One region of the Microcella flavibacter genome, then DNA from elsewhere that is predicted to be linked to it. Evidence: predicted binding sites of a transcription regulator. Region 1 holds the regulator's gene; each other region holds the start of a gene.

The links. The regulator HrcA, encoded in region 1, represses chaperone genes, less so after heat shock. The targets are predictions, from matches to a motif close to TTNGCACTCGNNNNNNNCGAGTGCNAA.
Region 2: groES (co-chaperone GroES) is a predicted target of HrcA. The motif match lies at 6,575-6,601, and genes of this name have one in related genera.
Region 3: HGB54_RS02095 (Hsp20/alpha crystallin family protein) is a predicted target of HrcA. The motif match lies at 4,394-4,420, and genes of this name have one in related genera.

Annotation. Positions count from the first base shown of each region.
Region 1 covers NZ_CP051299.1:1,220,958-1,231,101, reverse strand. Annotated here, with positions in the region: gene HGB54_RS05835 (PhoH family protein) at 1-41, opposite strand, end outside; gene HGB54_RS05830 (histidine triad nucleotide-binding protein) at 49-405, opposite strand; gene HGB54_RS05825 (phosphotransferase) at 416-1,201, opposite strand; gene HGB54_RS05820 (16S rRNA (uracil(1498)-N(3))-methyltransferase) at 1,206-1,985, opposite strand; gene dnaJ (molecular chaperone DnaJ) at 1,992-3,101, opposite strand; gene hrcA (heat-inducible transcriptional repressor HrcA) at 3,106-4,125, opposite strand; gene HGB54_RS05805 (DUF4870 domain-containing protein) at 4,340-4,720, shown strand; gene HGB54_RS05800 (DUF4870 domain-containing protein) at 4,800-5,171, shown strand; gene hemW (radical SAM family heme chaperone HemW) at 5,202-6,431, opposite strand; gene HGB54_RS05790 (flavin-containing monooxygenase) at 6,625-7,743, shown strand; gene HGB54_RS05785 (HAD family hydrolase) at 7,740-8,441, shown strand; gene HGB54_RS05780 (hypothetical protein) at 8,486-8,854, opposite strand; gene truB (tRNA pseudouridine(55) synthase TruB) at 8,916-9,794, opposite strand; gene HGB54_RS05770 (ketopantoate reductase family protein) at 9,847-10,144, shown strand, end outside.
Region 2 covers NZ_CP051299.1:393,263-403,406, reverse strand. Annotated here, with positions in the region: gene HGB54_RS01935 (branched-chain amino acid ABC transporter permease) at 1-822, shown strand, start outside; gene HGB54_RS01930 (ABC transporter ATP-binding protein) at 812-1,741, shown strand; gene HGB54_RS01925 (ABC transporter ATP-binding protein) at 1,770-2,486, shown strand; gene HGB54_RS01920 (ABC transporter substrate-binding protein) at 2,672-3,940, opposite strand; gene HGB54_RS01915 (ABC transporter substrate-binding protein) at 4,151-4,951, opposite strand; gene rarD (EamA family transporter RarD) at 5,100-6,047, opposite strand; gene groES (co-chaperone GroES) at 6,198-6,494, opposite strand; gene HGB54_RS01900 (class I SAM-dependent methyltransferase) at 6,646-7,824, shown strand; gene HGB54_RS01895 (DUF4190 domain-containing protein) at 7,945-8,400, opposite strand; partial or broken gene tsaD (tRNA (adenosine(37)-N6)-threonylcarbamoyltransferase complex transferase subunit TsaD) at 8,495-9,549, opposite strand; gene rimI (ribosomal protein S18-alanine N-acetyltransferase) at 9,542-10,027, opposite strand; gene tsaB (tRNA (adenosine(37)-N6)-threonylcarbamoyltransferase complex dimerization subunit type 1 TsaB) at 10,024-10,144, opposite strand, start outside.
Region 3 covers NZ_CP051299.1:437,476-447,619, forward strand. Annotated here, with positions in the region: gene HGB54_RS02075 (hypothetical protein) at 1-1,470, opposite strand, end outside; gene HGB54_RS02080 (MGMT family protein) at 1,597-1,962, opposite strand; gene HGB54_RS02085 (GNAT family N-acetyltransferase) at 2,002-2,454, opposite strand; gene HGB54_RS02090 (NADP-dependent isocitrate dehydrogenase) at 2,582-3,796, shown strand; gene HGB54_RS02095 (Hsp20/alpha crystallin family protein) at 3,890-4,312, opposite strand; gene HGB54_RS02100 (FAD-dependent oxidoreductase) at 4,482-5,951, opposite strand; gene HGB54_RS02105 (FAD:protein FMN transferase) at 5,948-6,859, opposite strand; gene HGB54_RS02110 (hypothetical protein) at 6,843-7,283, opposite strand; gene HGB54_RS02115 (S8 family peptidase) at 7,657-10,144, shown strand, end outside.

The DNA of each region.
Region 1 (10,144 bases):
ACCTCGAGCTCGGCGCGGGAGCCGGGCGGGGCGGGGGTCATGGCATCGTCACCCGGCAAGCGAACCCTCGTGCACTCCCCCCGCGAGCACGTGCGCGTGCACGTGGAACACGGTCTGGCCGGCGCTCTCGCCGGTGTTGAAGACGAGGCGGAACTGCCCGTCGGCGTGCGCCTCGGCGAGGCTGCGCGCGGTGGCGACGAGCTCGGCGAGCAGGGCCGGGTCGCCCGCGGCGAGCTCGACGACGTCGCGGTACTGCTCGGTCTTGGGCACGACGAGCAGGTGCACGGGGGCCTGCGGCGCGATGTCGCGGAAGGCGATCAGCCGCTCGGTCTCGTGCACGATCTCGGCCGGGATCTCGCGCGCGACGATGCGGCTGAAGATGCTCGGCGACGGGTCGGTGCTCATGCTCACGAGTCTAGAGCGAGCCGCCGACGGTGCTCCCGCCGCCTCCTGCCGGTTCGCTGTCAGCGTTCCAGCGCTCGCGCCACCGCGCGATGAGCCGCTCGTCGCGCTCGATGCCGTAGGCGTCGAAGAACTCGTCCTCCCACCCGGGCCCGAAGTTCCAGCCGAGCGACATCGAGGCGATCGCGAGATCCGACCAGCGGTCGGCCACCCCGAGCGCCCCGAGATCGACGTGGGCGAGGAACGCGCCCTCGGCGTCGATCAGCGTGTTCGGCGCGCAGGCGTCGCCGTGGGCGACCACGGGATGCTCGACCGCGGGCTCCCCGTCGAGCCGGGGCCCGGCGAACGGGCACTCGGCCGCGGGCAGCGCCTCGTGCAGGCGGCGGAGCCCGGTGCCGATCGCGCGCACCGCCGTGCGGGGCTCGGCGCGCCAGCGGTCGCTCACCGCGGAGTCTCCGGGCAGGCCCGCGGTGAGCATCCATTCGGCGACGCCGCCCGCGCCGTCGGCGGTCTCGCCCGCATCGAGCACCCGGGGCACCGCGTGGTACCGCCCGGCCCAGTCGAGGCGGGCGCGCTCGTCGGCGAGGGCGACCTCGCGGCCGGGCGGGCTCCACTTGAGGAACAGCGAGGCCCGGGCGCGATGCGGATCGAGGCGCACGACGAGACCGCCGAGCCCGTTGCGCCAGACGGGGACGAGCCGCGCCTCGGGCGCGAGGCGGGCGGCGAGGGCGCGCAGGGTCGGCGGCACGGGCGCGTCGGGGCGCAGCAGCTGCGCCGCGAGATCGACCCGGTCGGTCACCGCGCTACCAGCGCCCGAGCGCCGCGGAGAGCACGGCGATCGCGGCGGGGCCGGCCGTCGAGGTGCGCAGAACGGTGGCGCCGAGCCGCACACGACGGGCGCCCGCGGCCTCGAGCGCGGCGAGCTCTTCGGGAGCGATGCCGCCCTCGGGGCCGACGACGAGCAGGATCTCGGTGACGTCGTCGGCGCCCTCGCCGATGAGCGCCGAGCGGTCGAGCGCGGCGAGCGCGGCATCGCCGAGCGGGTCGAGCACGAGCGCGAGAGTCGAGGCGCCCGGCTCGCCGGGCTCGCCGAGCCGGCGCGCGAGCGCGGCCGTGCCGACCACCGGGGCGACCGGCGGCACATGAGCGCGCACGGCCTGCTTGCTCGCCTCGCGCACGATCGTCTGCCAGCGCGCGCGGCCCTTCTCGGCCTTCGCGCCCTCCCAGCGGGAGACGCTGCGCGCCGCCTGCCAGGGCTGCACGCCGTCGACGCCGAGCTCGGTCGCGGCCTGCACGGCGAGCTCGTCGCGATCGCCCTTGGCGAGCGCCTGCACGAGCACGAGCCGGGGGCTCGGCACGGGCTCGCGCACGATCGACTCGGCGCGCAGCAGCACCTCGGCGGGATCCGACCGCACGACCTCGCCCTCGACGACGAGACCGGCACCGTCACCGAGCGCCACGCGCTCGCCCGTGCGGAGTCGGGCCACCGTCACGGCGTGCCGGGCATCCTGCCCCCGCAGCGCCACCGTCTCGCCGACCGTCGCCGGCGCGATGAGCGACTCGTCGAGGTAGAAGTGCGCCACGCGGGCCTAGAGGTTGAGGAAGCGGTCGCGCAGCTTCGAGAACAGGCCCTGCTGGAAGGTCGAGAACTGCGGGGCGACCGGGCGGCGGCTGTTCGCGAAGTCCTGCACGAGCTTGGTCTCCTTCGAGTTCAGCCGCACCGGGGTCACCACCTGCACGCCGATCTTCAGGTCGCCGCGCCCGCTGCCGCGCAGGCGCGTGATGCCGCGCTCCTTGACGGTGAGGATCTCGGCGCTCTGCGTGCCCGGCTTGATCTCGACGCTGACGTCGCCGTCGAGCGAGGCGAGCGTCGCCGTCGTGCCGAGGATGGCGTCGGTCATCTGCACCTCGAGCGTCGCGAGCAGGTCGTCGCCCGAGCGGCTGAAGGTGTCGTGCGTCTTGACCTTGATCTCGAGGAACAGGTCGCCGTTCGGGCCGCCGGCGGGGCCGACCTCGCCCTGCCCGGGCATCTGGATGCGCAGGCCCGTGTCGACCCCCGCGGGGATCTCGACCGGGATGGCGCGCCGAGCGCGCACCCGACCCTGGCCCGCGCAGGTGGGGCAGGGGCTCGGGATGACCGTGCCGTAGCCGCGGCAGGTGCCGCAGGGGCTCGAGGTCATGACGTTGCCGAGCAGGCTGCGCACGGTGCGCTGGATCTGGCCGGAGCCGCGGCAGATGTCGCAGGTGGCCGGCTCGGTGCCGGGCGAGCAGCACGAGCCGTTGCAGGTCTCGCACAGCACCGCGGTGTCGACCTCGAGCTGGCGGGTCGTGCCGAAGACGGTCTCCTCGAGCTCGACCTCGACGCGCAGCAGGGCGTCCTGCCCGCGCTCGCGGCGCGACCGCGGGCCGCGCTGCGACTGCCCGGCGCCGAAGAAGGTCTCGAAGATGTCGCCGAAGCCGCCGAAGTTGCCGCCGCCCGCGCCGCCGAAGCCGCCCGAGCCGCCGAGGTCGTACTGCTGGCGCTGCTGCGGGTCGCTCAGCACGTCGTAGGCGTGCGTCACGAGCTTGAACCGCTCCGCCGCGTCGCCCGAGGGGTTCACGTCGGGGTGCAGCTCGCGCGCGAGCCGGCGGTACGCCTTCTTGATGTCGTCCGCACTCGCATCGCGGGCGATGCCGAGAACGTCGTAATGGTCTGCCACGTGCCTAATCCTCACCGAGCAGCCGTGAGACGTAGCGCGCGACGGCGCGAACGGCTGCCATGTTGTTCGAGTAATCCATCCGGGTGGGGCCCAGCACCCCGAGTTTGGCCGATCGGTCTGCACCGACTCTGTACGCGCTCGTGACGACCGCGGTCTCGCGCAGCACCTCGTCGTTCTCGCGCCCGATGCGGGCGGAGACGCCGAACTGGTCGAGCTCCATCTCGCGGAACAGCTTCAGCAGGGTGACCTGCTCCTCGATCGCCTCGAGCACGGGGTAGACGCTGCCCGCGAAGTCGCCCTCGGTGCGCACGAGGTTCGCCGCCCCCGCGATGACGAGGCGGTCGCTGCGATGCGCATCCACGTGCCCGACGAGCGAATCGGCGATGACGGCGACGGAGGCGCGGCGCTCGGCGGCGAACTGGGCCGGGAGGGCGGCGGCGACCTCGGTGACCTGGGCGAGCTCGGTGCCGTCGAGCGCGGCGTTGATCTTCGCGCGCAGCTCGCCGATGAAGACCTCGTCGGTCTCGGCGGGCAGCTCGATGATGCGCTGGTCGACGCGGCCGCCGTCGGTGATGAACACCGTCATGACGCGCGTGGCCGACATCGGGATGAGCTCGACGTGGCGCACGCGGGCATTGCCGAGCGTCGGGTACTGCACGAGAGCGACCTGATTGGTGAGGTGGCTGAGCAGGCGCACGGTGCGGCCGAAGACGTCGTCGAGGTCGACCGACTGATCGAGGAAGGCCTCGATCGCGCCGCGCTGCGCGCTCGTGAGCGGACGGAGATCCTGCAGCTGGTCGACGAAGAGGCGGTACCCCTTGTCGGTGGGGATGCGGCCCGAGGAGGTGTGCGGTGCCGCGATGAGCTCCTCCTCCTCCAGCTGGGCCATGTCGTTGCGGATCGTGGCCGCGCTCACGCCGAAGCTGTGGCGCTCGACGATCGCCTTGGAGCCGACGGGCTCGCGCGAGGAGACGTAGTCCTGCACGATCGCCCGGAGCACGTGCATGGCACGCTCGGAGACCATCACCCACCCCCTCTGACTGGCACTCGTGAAGTCTGACTGCCAATTCTACCGCGGTCGGCGGGGCCCCGATCGTTGCCCGCGCGGTGCGGCGGCGCTAGTTTGTGCATGTGCGGGTGCCCTCGGGCGTCCGGCGCCGCTCGCGCGGGGCCCCGCATGCGATCGCCCCACCCCCGGGGACCACCCTCCGAACCGCCGCGTCGAAAGGCACCGATCCATGACCACCACGCCCCCGCCCGCATCCGCCGCCGCACCGCTCAGCGAGGCGGAGGACCGCCAGTGGGCGTCCTTCGCCCACCTCGGCGGCATCCTCGGCATCCTGCCCTCGCTCATCATCTACCTCGTCTTCAAGGACCGCGGCTCGTTCACGCGGGCCGAGGCGAAGGAGGCGCTGAACTTCCAGATCACGCTGCTGGGCATCCAGATCGTCGCCTACATCATCGGCACGATCCTGCTCGTGGTCGTCATCGGCTTCCTCTTCTACCTGGTCGCCTGGGCCGCGTACATCGCGGGCCTGATCCTCTCGATCGTCGCCTTCCTCAAGGCGAAGGACGGCCACGCCTACCGCTACCCGTTCGCGCTGCGCCTCATCAAGTAGCGCGCCGCACCGGCAGAGGGGCCCGACCGTCCGCGGTCGGGCCCTTCGTCGTCGGCGACCCGCCCGCCATACTGGTCGCATGACCGATCAGCCCCCCGCGAACCCGTACTCGAGCAGCCCCGTCACGATGCGGCCCGAGGACGAGAAGCTCTGGTCGATCCTCACCCACGTCGGCGGCATCGTCGTCTTCCTCATCGTGCCGCTCGTCGCCTACCTGGTGCTGCGCGAGCGCGGCCCCTTCGTGCGGCACCACACGGGTCAGGCGCTCAACTTCCAGCTCACGATGCTCATCGTCTACGTGGTCGGCTTCATCACGAGCTGGATCGGCGTCGGGTTCCTGCTGATCCTCGCGGCGGGCATCCTCAGCCTCGTCTTCGGCATCATCGCCGCCATCGCCGCCTCCCGCGGCGAGTTCTACCGCTACCCGCTCGCCATCCCCTTCACCCGCTAGCGCGATCGACCGGGGCCCGTCCGCCGCCGGTCAGTCGTCGGGCAGCAGCCGCCGCACCACGGCGTCGGCGAGCAGACGGCCCCGGCGCGTCAGCACGACGCGGCCGCGGAAGGCCGCGACGGCGTCGACGAGCTCGTCGGCGATGAGGCCGGCGACCCGCGTGCGCCCGGCCGGGCTCAGCGAGTCGAGCGGCAGCCCCTCGGCCAGGCGCGTCTCGAGCATCACGCGCTCGACCCGACGGGTCTCGGCATCGAGCTCCTCGCGCCCCGCGGCGGGCGACGAGCCCGCGGCGAGCCGCTGCGCGTAGGCGGCGGGGTGCTTGACGTTCCAGAACCGCGTGCCGCCGATGTGGCTGTGCGCGCCGGGCCCGACGCCCCACCAGTCCTGACCCGTCCAGTAGGCGCGGTTGTGCCGCGAGCGCTGCGCCGGCGTGCGGGCGAAGTTGCTCACCTCGTACCAGTCGTAGCCGGCCTCGGCCATGCGCGCGTCGAGCATCTCGTAGAACGTCGCGTGCAGGTCGTCGTCGACGGGCGGCACCTGGCCGTGCGCGATCTGCCGGGCGAGCTTCGTGCCGGGCTCGACGATGAGGGCGTAGGCGCTGAGATGATCGGGATGCTCGGCGAGGGCCGCGTCGAGGCTGCGGCTCCAGTCCTCCGCCGACTCCCCCGGCGTGCCGTAGATGAGGTCGAGGCTCACGCCGAGACCCGCGGAGCGCGCCTCGGCCACCCGCCGCGCCACGTTCGCCGGGTCGTGCGTGCGCTCGAGCACGGCGAGCACGTGCGGCACCGCCGACTGCATGCCGAGGCTCAGGCGGGTGAAGCCCGCGGCCGCGAGCTGCTCGAGCCCGGCCGCATCGATCGAGTCGGGGTTCGCCTCGGTCGAGATCTCGGCGCCCGGGGCGAGACCGAAGCGCTGCTCGACGGCGTCGAGCATGCGCACGAGGTCGCTCGGCGGCAGCAGCGTCGGGGTGCCGCCGCCGAAGAACACCGTGCTGACCGGCCGCGGGGGCAGGCCGCCGCGCTCGAGCACGGAGAGCGCGAGGTCGAGCTCGGCGATGGCCTGGTCGGCGAAGTCCGACCGCGAGACGCCCCGCACCTCCTCCGCGGTGTAGGTGTTGAAGTCGCAGTACCCGCAGCGCACGCGGCAGAAGGGCACGTGCAGGTAGATGCCGAGGTCGCGCGACCCCGCGCCCTCCGCCGCGCTCGGCGGGAGCATCCCGTCGTCGGGGGCCGGATCGGCGAGGGGCAGGGCGCTGGGCACGCTCCATCCTCCCACCGCGCACGGTGCGCTCCGGCGGCCCCCGTCGACAACTCAGGAGACGCGGGCTCGTGGAGTGCCGCGCACCCACGATCGGCGACGAACGGGAGCGGCACTCCTGAGTTGTCGACACCGGGGCGCGCGGCGCGGCGGCGGCGTCCAGCGGATGCGCTACCGCAGCGGCGAAGATGGGCGCATGAGCGACGAGAGCCCCCACCCCGCCCTGCCCGAGAGCGTGGAGGTGCTCGTCGTCGGTGGCGGGCAGGCGGGGCTCGGCATGGGGTTCCGGCTGCGCGAGGCGGGGATCCCCGTCGTGATCGTCGACGATCGCGCGCGCGTCGGCGACGTCTGGCGCGACCGCTGGCGCAGCCTCGTGCTCTTCACGCCGCGCCGGTTCGCCGCGCTGCCGGGCCGCGCGCTGCCCGCGTCGACGGCCTACTACCCGAGCAAGGACGAGGTCGCCGACTACCTCGAGCAGTACGCGGTCGCGCACGAGCTGCCGGTCGTCACCGGGGCGCGCGTGAGCGCCGTGCGCCGCGAGGGCAACGGCTTCGTCGCCGAGACCTCCCGCGGCGCGGTGCGCGCCCGGGCGGTCGTCATCGCGACCGGCCCGTTCCAGTACCCGCGGGTGCCGCGCGTCGGGGCGAAGCTCGACGACGCGATCGCCCAGTTGCACTCGAGCGCCTACCGCGCGCCCGAGGACCTGCCCCTCGGCCGCACCGCCGTCGTCGGCGGCGGCAACTCGGCCGCGCAGCTCGCCGTCGAGCTCGCCGCCACGCGCGAGGTCACGATGGTCGCCCCCGCGCCGCCGTGGTTCATCCCCGAGCGCATCCTCGGCATCTCGGTCTACTGGCCGCTCAAGCTCCTCGGCATCCTCGGCTCGCCCGCCGAGAGCCGCATCAGCCATTACATCCACTCCCGCGGCGACGGCATCCTCGGCACGGAGGCGAAGCGGGCGGCGCGCGCCGGCCGTCTCGCCCTGCGCACCAGCAGGGTGGTGGATGCCCGGCCCACGGCGCTCGTCCTCGCCGACGGCACCGAGCTCGAGGTCGACGCCGTGCTCTGGGCGACGGGGTTCCGCACGCACTACCCCTTCGTGCACATCGACGGGGCGCTCACCGAGCACGGCGCGCCGATCCAGCAGGAGGGCGTCTCGCCCGTGCCCGGGCTCTACTGGATCGGCCTGCCCTGGCAGAGCCGGCTCGACTCCTCGATCCTGCACGGCATCGCCGCCGACTCCCGCGACCTGCTCGCCGCGCTGCGCGCGCACCTCGGTCGGGCGGCGCGCACCGCCTCTGCCAGGCTGGACGGGTGACCCCGCCGCTCCCCGCCCCGACCCCCACCACCATCCTCTGGGACGTCGACGGCACGCTGCTGTTCAACGCCGCCGCCGGCGGCGGCGCGCTCTACCACCTCGCCGTCGAGGAGGCGGTCGGCCGCGAGCTGAGCCCGCCGCTCCCCCGCGCGCACGGCAAGACCGACGGGCAGATCCTGTTCGAGATCCTCGACGCCTTCGACTACCCGGCCGAGCGGCAGCCCGAGGCGCTCGCCCGGCTCGACGCGCTCTCGGTCGCCCGGCACGAGGCCGGCGAGCGGCGCGTCATCGCCCCGGGCGTGCCCGAGGCCCTCGCCGCGATGGCCGAGCGCGGCTTCATGAACGCGCTGCTCACGGGCAACTCGGCGACGCGCACGCGCGTGAAGCTCGAGGGCGCGGGGCTCGACCCCGCGCTCTTCGACTGGAGCCGGTCGTACTTCGGCGGCAGCGCCCGGGTGCGCAGCGAGATCACGCTCGCGGCCCGCGCGGGCATCCCCGGCGAGCGGCTCGTCATCATCGGCGACACCCCGCGCGACGACGAGGCGGCGCGGGCGGCGGGCATGCCCTTCATCGCCGTCGCGACCGGCGTGTACACGGTCGAGGAACTGCGCGAGACGACCGCCGTCGTCGTAGTCGCCGACCTCGCGCATGGCCTGCCCGCGGTGCTGGACGCGCTCGACGAGCTCGACGCGGCCTGAGCTACGCCGCGCGCGACGGCACGGCATCCCGCCCCGTCGCCGGCTCAGGCGACCTGCGCGAACCAGATCTCGCCCATGCGGTAGACCATGACGGCGACGGCGAGGGCAACGACGCCGAGGATGACCGTCGCCCAGCGCGAGCGGTCGACGAGCCCCCAGACGATCGCGGCGGGCGGCAGCAGCAGCGCCGAGACGAGGTAGATCCAGTACTCGAGCAGGTCGCCGGTCGGCTCGTTGCCGACCACGGGCGCGACGATCGAGATGACCACCTGCGCGAGCAGCAGCAGCGTCAGCAGCGCGCTGAGCCCGTTCGTGAGGTCGCTCGGTGGCCGGCCGATGCCGCCGGCGACGAGGCAGACGACGCCGATGACGACGGCGACGGCGACCTGGGCGGTCGTGAACCACTCGATCACCGCGTGCTCCTGCCTGTCGTCCGCGCCCCGATAAGGCGATGGGATGCCCGCCCGCGGTCGCTCACGCGGGGAACCCCACCAGCGTACGGCCGACCCCGCGCCGCACGCTGACGAGCGCGACGAGGCGGCCGTCCTCGGCCACGGCCGCCACGGGCTCGGCGTCCTCCCGCCCGGCGAGGTCGAGCTTCTTGCCGTGACCGAGGTCGACGGCCTGCTGCGCATCGAGCCGCAGCACCGGGAACAGCTGCTCGGCCACCGCCGCCGCGGCGAGCAGGGCGGAGGGGCCCTGCTCGGCGAGCCGATCGAGGTCGATGGCGCTCGCGACCGCGAACGGTCCGACCTGGGTGCGGCGCAGCGCCGTGAGGTGGCCGCCGACGCCGAGCGCGGCGCCGAGGTCGCGCGCGAGGGCGCGGATGTAGGTGCCGGAGGAGCAGTCGATGCGGGCATCCACCTCGATCGCCCCGCCGGTGCGGCGCACGGCCAGCACGTCGAAGGCCGCGATTCTGACCGCTCGGGCGGCGAGCGCGACCTCCTCGCCGGCGCGCACCCGGTCGTAGGCGCGCCGGCCGTCGACCTTGATCGCGCTCACGGCGCTCGGGCGCTGCTCGATGGCGCCCGTGAGCCGCGCGACCTCCTGCGCGAGGCGCGCGTCCGTGACCGCCTCGAGCGCGTCGGCCGGCGCCGGGGTGCCGATCGGCTCGCCCTCGGCGTCGTCGCTGGTCGTCGCGCGGCCGAGCAGCATCGTCGTCTCGTACTGCTTGTCGAGGCCGACGAGGTAGGTCAGCAGGCGGGTCGAGGGGCCGACGCCGAGCGTCAGCAGGCCCGTGGCCATGGGGTCGAGCGTGCCGGCGTGGCCGACCTTGCGCGTGCCGAGCGCGCGGCGGGCGCGGGCGACGACGTCATGGCTGGTGTGCCCGGCGGGCTTGTCGATGAGGAGCATTCCGCTGGTCACGCCTCCACGGTAGCGCGACGCCGCCGCGTAGGATTCCGGGGTGCGAGACGGGGCGCGGGACGGGGTCGAGGGCGAGCGACGAGGCAGCCTGCGGATCGGCGTGCTCGGCGCCGGCGCCGTCGGCGGAGCCCTCGCCGCGCTGCTCGACCGCGCGGGGCACGCGGTGCTCGTCACGGCGCGGGGCGAGCACGGCGATGCCCTGCGCGCGCACGGGCTGCGGCTCACCGGCGGGTGGGGCGCGTCCGAGCATCCCCTCGCCGTCGTCGAGCGGATGCCCGCCGACCTCGACCTCCTCGTGCTCGCCACGAAGGCGCACGACTCGGCCGCCGCACTGACCG
Region 2 (10,144 bases), 830 kb from region 1:
TTCGCCATCGCGACCCTGAGCTTCGACGCGCCCATCTGGGCCGCGATCCTCACCGGCGTCCTCGCCTCCGTCGTCTTCGGGCTCATCCTCGGCATCCCGACGCTGCGGCTGCGGGCCGACTACCTCGCCATCGTGACGATCGCCGCGGCCGAGATCGTGCGGCTGCTGTTCACGACGAACACCTTCGAGCCCATCACGGGCTCGGCGAACGGCCTGCAGGGCTACAAGAACGGCTTCGCCGCGACGAACCCCATCCCCGAGGGCACCTACGGCTTCGGCCCGTGGGTCTACAACGAGTACGACTGGTGGCTGCGCATCGTCGGCTGGTCGGTCGTCATCATCGCGGCGATCATCACCTGGCGCCTGATCAAGAGCCCGTGGGGCCGCGTCATCAAGGGCATCCGCGAGGACGAGGACGCCGTGCGCGCGCTCGGCAAGAACGTCTACTACTACAAGATGCAGTCGCTGGTGCTGGGCGGCGTCTTCGGCTCGCTCGCCGGCATGATCTTCATCCTGCCCCGCGCGGTCGTGCCCTCGAACTACCAGACCTCGCTGACCTTCTTCATCTACGCGATCCTGCTGCTCGGCGGCGCCGCGACCGTGCTCGGCCCGATCGTCGGCTCGATCATCTTCTGGGTGCTGCTGTCGTTCTTCTCGGGCTTCATCGCCCGCGCCGTCGAGGCGGACTGGCTGCCCTTCATGACGAACGTCCAGGCCGGTCAGCTTCGCTTCATCCTCGTGGGCATCGCGATCATGGCGATCGTGATCTACAGACCGCAAGGCATATTCGGGAACAAGAAGGAGCTGGCCTTTGTCAAGTAGCGCTGGCGCCCAGGGCGCCCCGATCAAGTCCACCGGCCTCCACATCGGCGAGCCGGCTCCCGGGGTCAAGAAGGTCGACCCGATCATCGTCGCCGACAACATCACGCGGCGCTTCGGCGGCCTCACCGCGGTCGACGTCGAGCACCTCGAGATCCCCCGCGGCGCCATCACCGCGCTCATCGGCCCGAACGGCGCCGGCAAGACGACGCTCTTCAACCTGCTGACCGGCTTCGACAAGCCCGACACGGGGGCCTGGACCTTCGACGACAAGTCGATCTCGGGCATCCCGGCCTTCAAGGTCGCCCGGCGCGGTCAGGTGCGCACCTTCCAGCTGACGAAGGCGCTCGGCCTGCTGACCGTGCTCGACAACATGAAGCTCGGCGCGAAGGGCCAGAGCGGCGAGAGCCTGCTCCGCGCCCTCTTCCCGTGGATCTGGCGCAAGCAGGAGCAGGAGATCGAGGCGCGGGCGATGGACCTGCTCGCGCGCTTCAAGCTCGACGCCAAGAAGGACGACTACGCGGCCAGCCTCTCCGGCGGGCAGCGCAAGCTGCTCGAGATGGCGCGCGCCCTCATGAGCGAGCCGAGCCTCGTGATGCTCGACGAGCCCATGGCCGGCGTGAACCCCGCGCTGACGCAGAGCCTGCTCGACCACATCCTGAACCTCAAGACGGAGGGCATGACCGTGCTCTTCGTCGAGCACGACATGCACATGGTGCGCCACATCGCCGACTGGGTGATCGTGATGGCCGAGGGCAAGGTGGTCGCCGAGGGCGACCCGCACGAGGTCATGGCGAACCCGGCCGTGATCGACGCCTACCTCGGCTCGCACCACGACACCGACCTGGGCGACCTCGACACCGGGGTCGTCGACGCGATCAAGGAGCTGGCCGATGACGACGCCGACGAATCCAAGCACTGAAGCGGCGACGCCGGTGGACACCCGAGCGATGGTCGTCCACGTCGACCGCGTCACCGCGGGCTACGTGCCCGGCGTCAACATCCTCAACGAGTGCTCGCTCACCGCGCGCGCCGGTGAGCTCATCGGCATCATCGGCCCGAACGGCGCCGGCAAGTCGACGCTGCTGAAGGCGATCTTCGGCCTCGTGAAGGTGCGCGAGGGCACGATCTCGCTCTACGGCGACGAGATCACCAACCTCAAGGCGAACAAGCTCGTCGCCAAGGGCGTCGGCTTCGTGCCCCAGACGAACAATGTCTTCCCGACCCTCACCATCCAGGAGAACCTGGAGATGGGCATCTTCCTGAAGCCCAAGGAGTTCCAGGGGCGGCTCGAGTTCGTCACGGCGATCTTCCCCGAGCTCGGCAAGCGGCTCCCGCAGCGCGCCGGCTCCCTCTCGGGCGGCGAGCGCCAGATGGTCGCCATGAGCCGCGCGCTCATGATGAGCCCCGAGGTCATCCTGCTCGACGAGCCGAGCGCCGGCCTCTCCCCCGTCCGCCAGGACGAGGCGTTCATCCGCGTCAAGGAGATCAACAAGGCGGGCGTCACGACCATCATGGTCGAGCAGAACGCCCGTCGCTGCCTGCAGATCTGCGACCGCGGCTACGTGCTCGACCAGGGCCGCGACGCCTACGAGGGCAGCGGCCGCGAGCTGCTGAACGACCCCAAGGTCATCGGCCTCTACCTGGGCACGCTCGGCCAGGACTAGGCGCCGCACGACGCGACGAGGGCCCCGCTGGAGCGATCCGGCGGGGCCCTCGTCGTTGCGCCTGCGTCGGTGGGCGGCAGTCCCTCGCGGTCCGATCCGGGATGCTGCGCCGGCGCCCCGCGCACGAAGAAGGGCCCCGGCACGAAGCCGGGGCCCTTCGGCGAACGATCGCCTAGCTGCTGTGACTAGTTGATGCGCTCGTAGGTGTTGTCGGCGAGGTACTGGTAGATGCCGATGGTCGCCTCGGTCGGGTCGCCGTTCTCGTCGAACGTCACCGGGCCGGAGGGGCCGTCGTAGTCGACCGTGCCGCCGTCGAGGATGATCTGCGCGGCCGACGCGAAGTCGGTCGCGGTCTCACCGTCGCCGGAACCACCGGAGACCTCCTGCAGCTGGGCCGCGATGTCGGCGCCCTCGGTCGAGTTGGCGGCGAGCGCAGCCAGCGCGATGAGGATGACGGCGTCGTACGACTCGGCCGAGTAGCTGAAGTCATCGAGCTCGGGGTCGACCTCGAGCAGACGCTCCTGGAAGGAGTCGTCCAGTGCCGGGCCGGGAAGGGTGCCCTTGGCGCCCTCGACCAGTCCGGGCTCGAAGTCGGCGCTGTAGTCGGCGAGGTTGCCGTCGACGAAGTACAGGTTCTCGCCCGGGTAGCCGGCGCCGACGAGCGACGGCACGACGACCTTGGCCTGGTCGAAGGTGATGACCGCGATCGCGTCGGGGTCGGCCGCCGTGATCGACGAGATCTGCGCGTCGAAGCTGGTGTCGCCCTCGTTGAAGAGCTCCTCGGCGACGACCTCGCCGCCGGCCGCCTCGAACGTCTCGGTCAGCGCGGCCGCGAGGCCGGTGCCGTAGGCGTCGTTGAGGACGAGCAGACCCAGGGTCGAGTTGCCGTCGGCCGCGATCTCGTTGCCGAGCACCTCGCCCTGCAGCAGGTCGCTCGGGGCGGTGCGGAAGTAGAGACCGTCGTCCTCGTAGGTGGTGAAGTCGGGCGAGGTGTTGGCGGGCGAGAAGTGCACGACGCCGGCGCCGGTGATCTGGTCGATGACCGTGAAGGAGACGCCCGACGAGGCCGCGCCGATGATGGCCGAGACGTCCTGCGAGAGGAGGTCGGTCACCGAGACGGTGGCGGTGTCGGTGGTGGTGTCGCCGGAGTCGCGGTAGATCGGGTTGATCTCGATGCCGAGACCGGCGTCGTTGATCTCCTGCACGGCGAGAGCGACACCGGCCTCCTCGGGCGGGCCGAGGAACGCGAGCGCACCCGACTGCGGGAGGATCGTGCCGATGTTGAGCGTGAGGTCCTCGCGGGGGCCCGTCGGCTCGTCCGTGGTCTCCTCGGCGGCGGGGGTCGCCGCGCAGCCGCTGAGGATGAGGGCGCTGGCGCCGAGAAGAGCGAAGCCGCTCAGTGCTGCCTTGGCGCCGCGCGAGCGGCCGGCCTTAGCCGTGGTGAAAACGCCCATGGTGCTCCTTGCGTAAGGGAATGTGTTCAGGAAGCGACGACATGGCGCCGTCGCCGTCCTGTCACCGTACGGGGGGCGGGGCACGCGCACAATACGCTGGCATTACATCCCTGTAACACCGGGAAACGAGCGAACCCCCCGTTCGCGGGTACGGATTCTGTCGCTCTGCGGCCCCGGCGCGACGGATTCCGCATCACCGGCGCCGATCGATCAGCTCGCGGCGAGCCCCACCACGAGACCGTCGGATCCGGGCGCCTCGGCGGCCGTCAGCCCTCCCGTGCGGCCTTCGAGGAGGATGACGGGCTCGGTCTCGAGCACCGCGAGGCAGGCGCCGTACGAGGCGCAGGGGATGCCTCCGGCCAGTGCCGAAGGGATGGCGAAGGCAATCGAGACCCCGGCGTCGTCGTCGGCGAGCACGGCCGCGAGGGCGGCGAGCACGACGGCGTCGTACGCCTCGGGTGCGGAGGCGGTCGACTGCACCGCCGGATCCGACTGCCGCAGCCGCTGCGCGAGGGACTCGTCGGCCTCCTCGCCCGCCGTGGCGGCGGCGCCGTCGAAGGCGGGCACGATCACGGCGACGCCCGCCGCCGTCGCGAGCGGGAGCATCCGCTCGACGAGCGCGGCATCGGCGGGACCGATGACGACGTCGACGCCGCGCGCGACGAGGTCGGCGAACGCGGCGTCGAGCTGGTCGCCCTCGGCGGTGCCGGCCGAGCGGTGCAGCACCTCGACGGGGGCGCCGAGCACGCCCGAGGCGGCGTTGAGGTCGCGCACGGCGGCCTCGACGGCGGCGATCCGCGCGGGCGCGGTACCGGCCAGATCGCCGGGGCTCGGCAGCAGGGTGGCGACGCGCAGCACGCCGTCGCCGGCGGGCTCGGGTGCGACGGCGGTCGGGGTCGGGCTCGGCTCCGCGACGGTCTCGAGCTCCGGCGCGGCCGGCGTGCACGCGGCCAGCGAGACGGCGAGCGCAAGGGCGACGGCCGAGGCGAGCACGGCGGTGAGGAGGCGCATGGGCCGGTCCTTCCAGCAGAGGAGCTTCGACGGCGGCCGCGGAGCGCGCGGCCGTCGCCAGCACGCTACTGCCGGGTTGCGGCACCGGGTGCGCGCCGCGCCTGAGGGGGCGAGGGATGCCCGGCAGCGGCATCCCGAACCGCCCTCGTCACACGGTCGTGACGGGCCCGGTCTCGGGCATCGGCGCGGGCTGCGGCCGCCGCGACCGGCGCCGGTGCCGGATCGCCTCGACTGTGAGCACCACCAGGGCCACCCACACCAGCGCGAAGCCGGCCCAGCGCTCGGGCGGCATGGGCTCGTTCATGACGAACACCCCGAAGGCGAACTGCAGCAGCGGCGCGAAGTACTGGATGAATCCCATCACCGAGAGCGGCAGGCGGCGTGCGGCGGCCGCGAAGAGCAGCAGCGGCACGGCGGTGACGACGCCCGCGAGTGCGAGCAGCACGGCGTGGCCGGCGCCCTCCTGCCCGAGGGTGATGCCGCCGCCGAGGCTCGCGACCCAGACGAGCTCGGCGATCGCGATGGGCACGAGCCAGGCCGTCTCGAGCGTGAGCCCGCCGACGGGGGTGACGGCGGTGCCCATGCGGTTCTTGACGTAGCCGTAGAAGCCGAACGAGAAGGCGAGCACGAGCGAGATCCACGGCAGCTCGCCGTAGCCGACCGCGAGCACGATGACGGCCACGATGCTGATGCCGACCGCGGCCCACTGGCCGGGGCGCAGGCGCTCGCGCAGCAGCACCACGCCGAGGGCGACGGTGACGATCGGGTTGATGAAGTAGCCGAGCGCGGCCTCGACGATGAAGCCGTTGAGCGAGGCGTAGAGGTACACGTGCCAGTTGACGGCGATGAGGATGCCCGCCAGCAGGCTGAGCTTGAGGATGCGCGGGTCGCGCACGAGCCGGCCGACGCCGCTCGAGCCGCGCATGACGGCGATGAGCAGCCCGCAGAAGACGAGCGAGAGCAGGATGCGCCAGGCGACGATCTCGATCGGCCCGCTCGGCGCGAGGAGCAGGAAGTAGACGGGCAGGAAGCCCCACAGCCCGTAGGCGCCGATCGCGAGCAGGAGGCCCGAGGAGGAGGGGCGGGGCTCGGTCACGAGTGCCAGCGTACGCCCGCGCGACCGCCGCCCCGGACGCGTCGGGCGACCGTCCGCCGGGGCCGCGACGGGAGCATCCCCGCCGCTGCGGCATGCGAACGGCCCCCGCCCTCCGAGGAGGAGCGGGGGCCGTTCGGCGAGGGTTGCGTCCTAGCGGACGATCACCGCGAGGATGTCGCGGGCCGAGAGCACCAGGTACTCCTGGCCGTCGTACTTGACCTCGGTTCCGCCGTACTTGGAGTAGATGACCTTGTCGCCGACGGCGACGTCGAGCGGCACGCGGTTGCCGTTGTCGTCGATGCGGCCGGGGCCCACGGCGACGACCTCGCCCTCCTGGGGCTTCTCCTTGGCGGTGTCGGGGATGACGAGCCCGGAGGCGGTGGTCTGCTCCGCCTCGACCTGCGTGATGACGATGCGATCTTCGAGCGGCTTGATGGAGACCGACACGGTTGACCTCTTCTTTCCTAAGACGATGAGGGAGTTGGCACACTCGAGGTGCGAGTGCCAGTTCCACTGTACCCAAGGGATTAGCACTCGTGCAATCCGAGTGCCAATAGCGCGGCGCCCCGGCGCGCACCCCGCCTGGCAGGATCGGGGGATGGACACGAGCGAGCTGCGCGAGCTGCTGACCCCCGAGGCGCTGGGGCTGCTCGAGCAGCTGCCGCCGAGCGAGGGCGCGCCCGACGCCGTGCGGCTCGTCAGCCGGTTGCGGAAGGAGGGGCATCCCCCCGCCCGCGTCGCCGCCGTGCTCACCCAGTACCGGCTGCGCCGCAAGGCCGTCGCGAAGTTCGGCCCCTTCGCCGAGCGGATGCTCTTCACCGCGCCCGGCCTCGAGCAGGCCTCCCGGCTCGCCGTGGCGGCGCAGCACGCGGGGCGCTACCGCGCCGCCGGGCTCGGGTCGGTGGCGGATCTCGGCTGCGGCATCGGCGGCGACAGCATGGCCTTCTCGGCCCTCGACCTGCGCGTGACCGCCGTCGAGCGCGACGAGCCGACCGCAGCCGTGGCCTCGTACAACCTCGCGCCCTGGGTGCGCACGACCGTCGAGCTCGGCGACGCGACGGCCTTCGACGTCGAGCGCGCCGAGGGGCTCTGGCTCGACCCCGCCCGACGGGAGGGCGCGCGCCGGCTCTCCGCCCCCGACGACTTCTCGCCGAGCCTCGACGCGGCGCTCGCCCTCGCGGCGCAGCGCCCCACCGGCATCAAGCTCGCCCCGGGCATGGACCGCGCCCTGCTGCCCGAGGGCCTCGAGGCGCAGTGGGTGAGCGACGGCGGCGAGGTCGTCGAGCTCGTGCTGTGGAGCGGCGCGCTCGCCCGCGACGGCATCGGCCGCGCGGCGCTCGTGCTCACGGCCGAGGGCTCGGCCGAGCTGACGGCCCCCGCGGACAGCGCCGATGCGGCCGCCGGCGCGCTCGGCGAGTACCTCTACGAGCCCGACGGCGCTGTCATCCGCGCCCGCCTGATCGGCGACCTCGCGCGCCGCCTCGACGGCCGGATGCTCGACGAGACCATCGCGTGGATCACCGCCGACCGGCTCGAGCCCACCCCCTTCGCCCGCGCGTTCCGCGTGCTGGAGCGATGGCCCCTCGACGCCAAGCGCATCGGCCGCGAGCTGAAGCAGCGCGGCATCGGCACCGTCGAGATCAAGAAGCGCGGGGTCGACATCGACCCGGCGGCGTTCCGCAAGCAGCTCAAGCCGACGGGTTCGGGCTCGGCGACGCTCGTGCTGACGCGCCTCGCGGGCGAGCGCGCGGCGCTGCTCGTCGAGCGCTGCGACTGAGGCCGCGCGCGGCCGGGCCGATCGCGCCGCCCGCGCTGCGCATCCCGGATTAGCGCGCCCGCGCGCACGACGGCCCGCCGGCGCGGGTGCGCGAGCGGGCCGTCGGGTGACGCGTGAGTGTCAGCTGAAGTCGTCGAAGGTGCTGTACGACGCCGTGCCGGCGACGCCGATGAGCGCGATGAAGCCGATGACGAGCAGCAGGCCCAGCGCGATGCCGACGTAGCCGAGGATGAGGCCGGCGAGGCCCATCCCGCGGCCCTTCTCGCCGGTGCGCTTGATCTGGCCGAGCGCCATGTGACCGGTGATGATCGCGCCGATCGAGCCGATGAAGGGGATGATCACGTAGGCCGCGATGCCGAGGCAGAGCGACACGATCGCGAGCACGTTCGTCTTCTCCTGCGGAGCGCCGTAGCCCTGGCCGCCGTAGGGCGCGGCGACGGGCTGGCCGTACGGCGCCGAGGACTGCTGCGCGTAGGGGTTCGCGGCCGGGGCGGACGGAGCGGCGGGCGGCGGCGTGGTTCCGCCGGGCGTCGCCGGCTGCTCGGGCGGCTGCGGTGCGGGAGGGACGTCGGTCATGGGGTGTGCTCCTGGGGCTGGGGTGGTCAGCGCGACGCGAGGACGCGTCGGCTCCACTGTGTCAGGGCGCGGCGCGGGGTGTCAACGCGAGCGCTCAGGCCTGCACGACGGTCACGGGCAGCGTCGAATCGGCGCCGACCCCGAGGTCGGAGGGGCCGTGCCCGGCCATGATCCGCTGGGCGGCGATCGCGGCGATCATCGCGCCGTTGTCCGTGCAGAGCGACAGCGGCGGGATGCGCAGCGCGACCCCCGCCGCCTCCGCGCGCTCCGCGGCGAGCGCCCTCACCCGGGCGTTGGCGACGACCCGCCGCCCAGCAGCAGCCGGGGCACCCGGAGGTCGCGGCAGGCCGCGATCGCCTTCGCCGTGAGCACATCGGCGACGGCCTCGCGGAAGCTCGCCGCGATGTCGGCCACGGGCACCTCCTCGCCGCGGTCGCGCAGCGCCTCGACGTGCCGGGCGACCGCGGTCTTGAGCCCCGAGAACGAGAAGTCGTAGCGGTGCCGCTCGAGATCCTTCGGCAGGCTCAGCCCGCGCGGGAACCGCACCGCGCGCGGGTCGCCCTCGGCCGCCGCGCGGTCAATCTGCGGACCGCCCGGGTAGGGCAGCCCGAGCAGGCGGGCGACCTTGTCGAAGGCCTCGCCGGCGGCGTCGTCGATGGTCTCTCCGAGCAGTTCGACGTCGTCGGTGAGGCTGCGCACGTGGAGGAGGCTCGTGTGCCCGCCCGAGACGAGGAGCGCGATCGTCGGGAGCTCGAGCGGAGCATCCCCCGCATCATCGCGCAGCAGATCGGCGCCGACGTGCCCCACCAGGTGATTGACCGCGTAGAAGGGCTTCTCGAGCGCGATCGCGAGCGCCTTGGCGGCGCCGACGCCGACCATGAGGGCGCCGCCGAGGCCCGGCCCGCTCGTGACGGCGACGGCGTCGAGCTCGTCGAGGGTCACGTCCGCCTCGGCGAGCGCCGCCCGGATCGTCGGCTCGAGCGCCTCGAGGTGGGCGCGCGCGGCGATCTCGGGCACAACGCCGCCGAAGCGCGCGTGCTCGTCCATCGAGCTCGCGATGACGTTGGCGAGCAGCTCGGTGCCGCGCACGATGCCGACGCCGGTCTCGTCGCAGCTCGTCTCGATGCCGAGGACCAAGGGTTCACGCATCCTTGAGCATCTTCCGCATGACGATCGCATCGACCCCGTCGGGCTGGTAGTACCGCGGCCGCACGGCGATGCGCGCGAAGCCGTGCCGCGCGTACAGCGCCTCGGCCCCCGGGTTGTCGGCGCGCACCTCGAGGAACACCTCGGCGGCGCCGCGCGACCGGGCCGCCCCGAGCAGCTGCTCGACGAGCACCGTGCCGATGCCGAGCCGGCGATGCGTGCCGTCGACGGCGATGGTCTGGATGTCGGCCTGCTCCGACCCCGCGGGCGCGCTCAGCCCCGCGTAGGCGACGACCTCGTCGCCCGACTCGACCACGAGGTAGGCGGTGTGCGGGCTCGCCAGCTCGGCGGCCATCAGGTCGCGGCTCCAGGCGTCGGTCGGGAAGGTCGCGGTCTCGAGGGCCATGATCGCGTCGAGATCGGCGAACTCGGCATCGCGCAGCCGGATGCCCGCCCCGCGCCCCGCCTCGGCCGCGGTCACCCGGTCACCCGCTTCGGGCTCGACAGGGTCACGTCGGGGGCGCGCAGGTACAGCGGCGCCGGTTCGGGCAGCGGGATGCCGGCGGCGAGCCGCGCCTGCGCCACCCGCGCGAGCTCG
Region 3 (10,144 bases), 780 kb from region 1:
GCAGACGCCGGCCGTCTCGAAGACCGCATCGCCCGTGAAGGGGCAGTCGCTCGAGGCGAAAGTCACGGCCGGTTGCGGCGACACCGGGTCGCCGAGGGAGTCGAGGACCGTGACGGGGGGCGTGAACGGCTCGCCCGCCGTTGCGGTGAGGTCAGCGGGCTCAGCCGACACGGCGACCGAGCCCGCGCCCGCGGCGAAGAGCGGGGTGGTGCCCGACCCCGAGGTGTCGGTCGCGCCGGTGAACCAGGTGCCGGTGCCGTCGGGGGACGTGTTCCACGCGGTGCCGGTGGGGGGATCGGCGAGTGCGCGGAACCCTGCATCGAGCGTGGGCCCGAAGACCGTCGTCGACGGGGTCGCGTCGCTGTAGGTCAGCGTGCGGCTGTTCCCGGTGACGAGTTCGGCCGCCGGGGCCAGCGCGATGACGCCGTTGTTGGTGATCGTCGCAGGGCCGACGAACGAGGCGCCGACGGTGGGCGTCAGCTCGGAGCCGAGGATCCGCCCGGTCGCGCCCACGGTGATCGAGGTGCCGCTCGGCATTCGGAGGATCCCGGACGGGATGCGGAGGTCGCCGTCGACGACGACCGTGCCCGGGGCGCCTTGAGCGACGTTGAAACTGGACAGGCCCGGCCCGAATACCGTCGATCCGGAGCCGACTCCCGAGCTCAGGACGACCGCGCCTTCCGCGCCGATGGTGAGCGACCCTGCGCCGCCCGTCGAGACGCCGTACGCGTCGCCCCCGCCGAGCGTGGACGCGCCGGAACCCGTGCCCGATGCCGTCAGCACGCCGCCGGTCACGGTGATGTCGGCGCCGCGGCCACCGGGCGTTCCCGCACCGCCACCGATCGCGACGCCGTAGGGCGAGGTGGTCGACGCGAAGACAGAACCGCCGGTCACTGTGACGACGCCGCCATCGCCACCTGGGTTGCCTCCTCCGTTCGCGCCCCCGATGGCGCTTCCGTACACGGCACCGCTCACCGCGGTGACGGTGCCGCCCTCGACGATGAGTTCTCCGGCGGATTGCCCGATCCCGCCCGCGCCGATGCCGCCGCCGTAGATTCCGCCGGTAGCGAGGATCGCCCCTCCGGCCACTCGGAGTGTGGCGCCCGTGGTCAGGATGCCGGCCTGCGTGAGCGAGCCGGAGGCGTTCGTCGTGAGCAGGCCTTCCGTACCGTCCGACGGGCCGGTGATCGTGAGCTCTACGCCGGTACCGATGGCGATCGATAGGAGGGTGAGGTCGTGGGTCGTGAGATCGATGGTGGTGTCGCACGGAACCTGGAGCTCAGTGGCCGCGGCCACGATGTCGGCCCCGATCACGATGGTGTTCGGAGCGCTCGAGCAATCGGCGAGCGCGGTGGTGAGGTCGGTGATCGTCGTCACGGTCGACGTCGCCGCCGCGGCCGGGGCGACGGTCGACCCGAGAACGAGGGCGGACGTCGCGGCGAGGAGAACAACGGTTCGAGGTGCGCGCAAGGGGGGTCCCGTCGTCGGCGACAAGTGTCGGAGAGCCTCAGTGTAAGCAGGGGGAGTGCCGTAATGACAGCACGGGATCGCCCGCATGCAAAGGGCGGCTGCAGGATGCCCGGCGCGAGCCGCGCGTCAGCCCACGCCCTCCGGCGCCCAGCGGCACGCCGCGAGGTCGAGGCGGTAGGCGTCGGGCTCGCCGCGCGGGCCCCGCCACCGGAGCGGAGTGGACTCGCGCTCGTAGTGCTCGAGCGCCGCGGCCTCGTGGCCGGCGGGAGGGCGCGCGTCGGCGCGCACGACCCGCCACCACGGCAGGCTCGAGCCCTCGCCGGCCATGACGCGGCCGACCGCCCGGGCTCCGCGGGAGCCGAGGGCGGCGGCGACGTCTCCGTAGGTCATGACGCGGCCGGAGGGGATCTCGGCGACGACGACCAGCACGGCGCCGCCGAAATCGAGCGGCGCGGGTGCGTCGTCGCGCGCGGGCTGCGGGCGGGCATCCATCGCAGGGGAGGGGCGGAGGGGCGAGCGGGAGCGGCGGCGCTAGATGCCCAGCGAGCCGATCTTCTCGCCGTACTCGGTCTCGCCGACCTCGACGAAGCCGAGGCGCTGGAAGAAGGCGCCGGGGCCGTCGTCGCCGGTCTCCCAGATGACGGTGATCGCGTCGAAGCCGCGCGACTTTGCCTCGGCGGCGAGCTCGTGCACGGCGAAGCGGCCGACCCCCTGGCCCTGCTTGGTGGCGTCGACGTTCACCCGCCAGATGCAGGCGCGGAACTCGGGGCGGTCGTGCTCGGCGTCGAAGTTGCCGCGGATGAAGCCGACCACCTCGTCGCCGCGCAGGACGACGCGGGCCCAGGTGGTGGTCGGATTGAGGTACGCGTCGGCCGCCGAGTACGAGACGGGCGTGACGTACTGCTCCTGCCCGGGGCGCAGGGTGAGGCCGTTGGCCGCCACGATGGTCTTCGCCGACAGCTCTTCCAGCCGCAGTTCGCTCATGTCCTCAGGCTATCGAGATCCCCGCGGACGGGGGCGGGAGATTTATCTCGATATCGAGATACCTCGGGCGAGCCGCTAGACTTCTGCGGGCTCCGCCGCAGGTGCGACGGACACCAGAAAGGACCCCGTGCAGAAGATCAAGGTCGAAGGAACGGTCGTCGAGCTCGACGGCGATGAGATGACCCGCATCATCTGGCAGTTCATCAAGGACCGCCTCATCCACCCGTACCTCGACGTCACGCTCGAGTACTACGACCTCGGAATCCAGCACCGCGACGAGACCGACGACCAGGTCACGATCGACGCGGCGCACGCCATCCAGAAGCACGGCGTCGGCGTCAAGTGCGCCACCATCACGCCCGACGAGGCGCGCGTCGAGGAGTTCGGCCTCAAGAAGATGTGGCGCAGCCCGAACGGCACGATCCGCAACATCCTCGGCGGCGTGATCTTCCGCGAGCCGATCATCATCTCGAACATCCCCCGCCTCGTGCCGGGCTGGAACAAGCCGATCATCATCGGCCGTCACGCCTTCGGCGACCAGTACCGCGCCACCGACTTCCTGTTCAAGGGCGAGGGCACGCTGACCGTCGAGTTCACCCCGAAGGACGGCGGCGAGGCCCAGAAGTTCGAGGTCTACCAGTCGCCCGGCGACGGCATCGCGCAGGTGCAGTACAACCTCGACGCCTCGATCATCGACTTCGCGCGGGCCTCGCTCAACTACGGCCTCTCGCGCAACTACCCGGTGTACCTCTCGACGAAGAACACCATCCTCAAGGCCTACGACGGCCGCTTCAAGGATCTGTTCCAGGAGATCTACGAGAACGAGTTCAAGGACAAGTTCGAGGCCGCCGGCATCACCTACGAGCACCGCCTCATCGACGACATGGTCGCGAGCGCGATGAAGTGGGAGGGCGGCTACGTCTGGGCCTGCAAGAACTACGACGGCGACGTGCAGAGCGACACCGTGGCCCAGGGCTTCGGCTCGCTCGGCCTCATGACCAGCGTGCTCACGACGCCCGACGGCAGGATCGTCGAGGCCGAGGCGGCGCACGGCACGGTCACGCGCCACTACCGTCAGCACCAGCAGGGCAAGCCGACGTCGACCAACCCGATCGCGTCGATCTTCGCCTGGACCCGCGGGCTCATGCACCGCGGCAAGCTCGACGGCAACGCCGAGCTCATCACCTTCGCCGAGACCCTCGAGGACGTCGTCATCACGACCGTCGAGAGCGGCAAGATGACGAAGGACCTCGCGCTGCTCGTCGGCCCCGACCAGCAGTGGCTCACCACCGAGGCCTTCCTCGAGGCCCTCGACGAGAACCTGCAGCAGCGCCTGGCCTAGCGCCGAGCGCGCGGTCGTCGACGACGGCCGCCAGAACGAGGGATGCCCGCGACGACTCGTCGCGGGCATCCTGCGTTCTCGGCAGAGGGCGGGCTAGGCCGAGACCTCCGCGCGATCCTGGGTCGTGGCGACGCTGATCTTGCGCGGCTTCGCCTTCTCGACCACGGGGATCATGACGCTCAGCACGCCGTTCTCGTAGTGCGCCGAGATGCCCTCGGTGTCGATGTCGTTGCCGAGGGTGAGCTGGCGCAGGAACGAGCCGGCGGGGCGCTCACGGGTGAGCCACTGCACGCCCTCCTGCGAGCGCGGGGTGCGCTCGGCGCGGATCGTCAGCAGCTGCCCGTCGACGTCGACGTCGACCGAGCCCGGGTCGATGCCGGGCAGATCGGCGCTGAGCACGAAGTGGTCGCCGTCGCGGTAGAGGTCCATGGGCATGAGACGCGGGCTCTCGCGCCGGTCGAGCAGGCTGCCGGCCATGCGGTCGAACTCGCGGAACGGGTCGAAGAGCATCGACATGGGGATCGTCCTCCTGGGTGACTGCCGCCCTCGCGGGCGGGGTTCCGAGAGTTGAGTCGGGGCGACTCAACTGCGGATAAATTAGCACTCGACCCGCGAGAGTGCCAGCCCCCGCCGAGTACGTTCGTGCAGGGCGAACGGATGCCCCGCCGAGGCCGCCCGAGGGTGCTCAGTACCCCGCGAAGTAGTCCGTGCGCACGCGCTTCGCGCCGGCGGCGCGCAGGGCCGAGGCGCCCGCGGCGACCACGGCGGGGGAGCCCGAGACGTAGCCCCGGCGCTGCCCGATGTCGGGCACGTGCTCGCGCAGGGCATCCACCGTCAGCGCATCGCGATCGAGCACGACGATGCGCGCCCCCGCCTGCTCGAGCGTCTCGCGGTAGAGGTGCTCGTCGGGGCTCGAGGGCACGAGCACGGCGACGACGTCGCGCTGCTCGCCGCGGTGCGCGAGCTCGGCGAGCTGGCTCACGAAGGGGGTCACGCCGATGCCGCCCGCGACGAGCACCAACGGCGTCGCGGCATCCTTCGGCAGCACGAAGTCGCCGCTCACCTGCGTGGCGCGCACGAGCGAGCCCGGCTCGAGGGCGGCGAGCTCGCGCTTGAAGGACGAGCCCTCGGCGAGCATCCGGGTGCCGATGGCGACGTGCTCGGCGGACGGGGCCGAGGCGATGGAGAAGATGCGGCGGGTGCCGCGCACGTCGGCCTTGTGCGGCAGGTGCAGCTCGAGCCACTGGCCCGCCTCGAACGGCACCGGGCGGGTCGGGGTGAAGCGCAGCTCGACCGCGGAGTCGGAGAGGGGGCGCGAGTCGACGAGGCGCAGCGCGAAGCCGCGGCGGCGCGAGACCGCGAAACCGACGAGGTTGCCGACGACGAGGGCGAGCTCGGGGGAGTTCGCGAGCAGGAACGGGCCGACCGGCTGCGCGAAGGGCAGGAAGATGAGCAGGCCCGCGACGGCGGCGACGAGCACCTGCTGCCACCGCCGGGGCGGGAGGGTGAGGGGCTCGGTGAGCATGTAGCCGGCGAGGAACACCACGGGCGTCAGCAGCACAGCGTTCTGCAGCACGTCGAGCGCGGGCAGGCCGACCGCGATGCCGCGGCCCACGTACACGACGACCGCGACGGCGACGAAGACGACGCCGATCTCGAGCCGGCGCGTGCGGTCGAGCAGCAGCAGCGCGCCGATCGCGACCACCGGCAGCATCGCGGCGGTGCCGATCCACCAGATGCCGACGGTGAGGCCGAAGAAGCCCGCGATGAGGACACCGGTCGCCGCGGGGTTGAGCAGGTGCCGCCCGCGCCAGACGAGCAGGTACTTCGACAGCGCGGCGAGGACTCCGGCGGCGGCGGCGCCGACGAGGCTCATGGTCGTGGCCTGCGGCGGCACGAGGCAGGCGATGATGAGCGCGGTGATGACGCTCGACTCGCGATGCGGCACGACGCGCGCGAGGCGCGCCGCGACCTCGTTCGCGCCGATCGTGGCGACGAGCACCACGCCGGTGACGCCGAGCAGGCCGAGCGGGTCGACCCCGATGATCCCGACGGCGCCGAGCACGACGCCCATGACGATGACGGCGGCGAGGGCGCCGACCGTGAGGCGGTACATGCTGACGCGGCCCGTGACGGCGTCGATCGCGGCTCTCATCGGAACAGCTCACCCTTCCAGTCGGCGCTCGACTCGATCGAGCCGTCCGAGAGCATCCTCACCCATGCGACGCCCAGCCGGTCGCCGATCGCGTGCGGATCGCCGAGCAGCAGCGCGGTGGCCGCCCCGTCGGCCACGAGCGCCGAGTCGGCGACCGCGAAGGTGCCGATCACGCCCTCGTCGATCGGGCGGCCGGTGACGGCGTCGACGATGTGGTGCAGGCCCGCGCCCCAGCGGCGGCGATCGAGCGCGCTCGCGCACAGGGCGCGGCCGTCGGCGAGCTCGACGACGCCGATCGCCTTGGCCGGGTTGGCCGGGTTCTGCAGCGCGACGCGCAGCCCCGCACCGCCCCAGGCGCGCAGGTCGCCGCTCGCGTCCACGATCGGGTCGACCACGTCGTGCTCGCGCAGCACCTCGCCGACGAGGTCGACGAGCAAGCCCTTGCCCGCGGCGCCGACGTCGAGCGTCACCGGGGCGACGGCGTCGAGCCGCAGATCGCCGTCGGCGGAGCGCACGAGCGTGATCGCGTCCTCCCACACGGGCGCCGCGAGCGGCGGGCCCGAGGGTTCGAGCCGGTAGGCGGCGTCGTAGCCGAGGCGCTCGAGCGAGGCTCCGACGAGCGGGCTCATGCGGCCGCCGGTGAGGGCGTAGAGCTGCTCGTACAGGCCGAGCAGCGGTGCGGCATCCTGCGGCAGCGGCCACGAGCCGGGGGCGGCGGCGATGCGGGCGACGAGGGAGTCGTCACGGAACCGCGACCAGTCGGCGTCGAAGCGCGCGATGCGCCGGGCGACCGCCGCGCGCGCCTCGGCGGGGATGCCGCCGGGGGCCTCGATCGACCAGGGGACGCCGATCGCCTCGAACGTCCAGGCCTCATCGACCGGGGCCGAGGCCTCAGCCGACGAGAGCATCCGCCTTGATCGCCTCGAGGGCCTCGAGGAACCCGCCGCTCGTGAGCGACGAGCCCGCGACCCGGGTGACCTGCAGCTCGTCGATGTCCTTGCCGACGACCTCGGCCTCGATGCCGCCGACGAACTGGTCCTGGTAGTACTGCGTCGTCGAGTTGCTGCCGCCGGGCGTCACCGCCACGGCCGTCACGATGTCGCCCTCGAGGGTGAGCTGCACGATGACCGACTCGGTGCCGTTCGGCGACTGGTAGGCGCCGCTCGCGCTGTACTCGCCGTCGGTGTACTCGGCCGAGGTGTCGGCGGGGCCGGCGGGCCCCTCGGCGGCCGCATCGCCCGCCGCCGAGCATCCGGCGAGCGTGCCGAGCAGGGCGAAGGATGCCGCTGCCGCGGACGCGGGAGCGGAGAACGAGCGGGCGCGAGAGGTCATGGGGTCTTCCGGAGGAGGTCGTGGGCGTCGATGCGGGGCGAGGGCGACGTGATCAGCATCCCGACGCCCGGTGGGTATTCGCTGTGCTCGGTGGGAGCGATTGCTGCACGGTCGATGCGAGGCGCCGAGGATTCGGTGGATACCCCGGTGGACGCAGAGTTCACCCGGTGGAAACAGAAAGGGTTGTCTACCCGCTTTCGGGGGGCTTATGGTGAGGCCACCACCCGAGCCCGACGACGACGTCGGGCCGTTCACGCCCTCCACGAGAAGGATGCACACCGCTGTGACACTAAGGGAGAGCCGCTCGTCGGCCCAGCACCGTCCACACCGTCCGCTCGCCCGAACCGCCGCAGCAGCCGCCACCGCGGCGCTCGTGGCCGCGAGCCTGCTGACGGGCACCGCCGCGAACGCGGCCCCCGGCGCTCCGGGAACCGGGGTCGGCGCGATCGACTTCGAGGCCGGGCGCTACATCGTGACGCTCGCCGAGCCGGCGGTCGCCGCCTACGAGGGCGGCGTGCCGGGCATCCCCGCCACCGCCCCCGAGGAGGGCGAGCAGCTCGAGGCCCGCCGCGCCCCCGTCGCCGACTACCGCTCGCACCTGCAGCAGAAGCAGCAGGAGGTCGCGGCCGAGGCCGACGTCACCATCGACTCCTCGTACACCGTCGCGATCAACGCCTTCGCCGCCGAGCTCACCGCCGAGCAGGCGGCCGCGCTCATCACGAGCCGCGACGTGCTGCAGGTCGTGCCCGACGAGATGAAGCAGATCCAGGCCGAGACCGGCACCGAGTTCCTCGGGCTGGACGGCCCGGGCGGCGTCTGGGAGGCCGTCGGCGGCGCCGAGACCGCCGGGGAGGGCGTCGTCGTCGGGATCCTCGACACCGGCATCGCCCCCGAGAACCCGTCCTTCGCCGGTGAGGCGCTCGGCACCGCGCCGGGCTCCGAGCCCTACCTCGACGGCAGCAGCATCGTCTTCGAGAAGAGCGACGGCGGCACCTTCGTCGGCGAGTGCGTCGAGGGCGTGCAGTTCAGCGCCGACGACTGCTCGACCAAGATCGTCAGCGCGCGCTACTTCGTCGACGGCTTCGGTGCGAACCGCATCGGCGACGCCAGCACCGGCCCCGGCGAGTTCCTCTCGCCCCGCGACGGCGACGGCCACGGCTCGCACACCGGCGGCACCGCCGCGGGCAACCACCGCGTCGGCACGACCGTGAGCGGCATCGACTTCGGCCCGATCTCGGGCGTCGCCCCCGCCGCCAAGGTCGCCTCGTACAAGGTCTGCTGGAACGGTCCCGACGCGACGGTCACCACCGACGACGGATGCGCGACGAGCGACCTGCTCGCCGGCATCGACCAGGCCGTGCTCGACGGCGTCGACGTCATCAACTACTCGATCGGCGGCGGCGCGGCCACCACCACGTACTCGCCCACCGACGACGCCTTCCTCGGCGCCGCCGCGGCCGGCGTGTTCGTGGCCGCCTCGGCCGGCAACTCCGGCCCCGGCGCGTCCACGCTCGACAACGCGAGCCCGTGGATCACGACGGTCGCCGCGAGCACCATCCCCGCGTACCAGGGCACGGTCACGCTCGGTGACGGGCAGGCCTTCGCGGGAGCATCCATCACGGTCGACATGTCGGAGGACGCTGAGCCGCTCACCGGACCGCTCGTCCCGTCGCGCACCCTGGCGGCGGCCGGCGCGCCCGACCCGGAGCTCTGCGGACCGGGCACGCTCGACCCCGCGCTCGTGAGCGAGGGCGACATCGTGCTCTGCGAGCGCGGCGTCTACGACCGCGTCGCCAAGTCGGCCGAGGTCGCCCGCGTGGGCGGCGCCGGCATGGTGCTCGTCAACGTGACCCCCGGATCGGTGGACACCGACACGCACAGCGTGCCGACCGTGCACCTCGACGCCGTCTACTACGACGAGGTCACCGCCTACGCCGCCACCGAGGGCGCCACGGCGACCCTCACGGCGGGCAACTCGACCGACGTCGTGACCCCGGTGCCCCAGGTCGCCGGCTTCTCGTCGCGCGGCCCGGTGCTCGCCGACGGCAGCGACATCCTCAAGCCCGACATCTCGGCGCCCGGCGTCTCGATCCTCGCCGCGGTCTCCAACCGCGAGGGGGAGGACCCGGCCTTCGGGTTCCTCAGCGGCACCTCGATGTCGTCGCCGCACATCGCGGGCCTCGCGGCCCTCTACCTCGGTGAGCGCCCGACCGCGACGCCCGCCGAGATCAAGTCGGCCATCATGACGACGGCGTACGACACGCTCGCCGCCGACGGCTCGACCGTGACCGACCCCTTCACCCAGGGTGCCGGCCATGCCGACCCGACCCGCTTCTTCGAGCCGGGCCTGGTCTACCTCAACGGCGTTCCCGACTGGCTCGGCTACCTGCAGGGCATCGGCTACGACGCCGGCGTCGAGCCGATCGACGGCAGCGACCTCAACCTCGCCTCGATCGCCGTAGGTACGCTCACGGCGCCCGAGCAGGTCACCCGCACGGTGACGGCCACGCAGGCCGGCACCTTCGAGGCCAGCATCCAGGGCCTCGCGGGCATCGAGGCGACCGTCGAGCCCTCGACGCTCACCTTCGGCGCCGCGGGCGAATCGCAGGAGTTCACCGTCACCTTCGCCCGCACCGATGCGGCGCTCGACGCGTACGCCTCGGGCTCGCTCACCTGGGCGTCGGGCGAGACGACGGTGCGCAGCCCGATCGTCGTGCAGCCCGTCACGATCGTGGCCCCGGCCGCGGTCGAGGGCGAGGGCACGACGGGCTCGGTGGACATCGCGGTGACCCCCGGCGGCACGGGCGACATCGCCCTGTCGACGACGGGCCTCTCGCTCGGCGAGCGCCTGCCGAACGCGA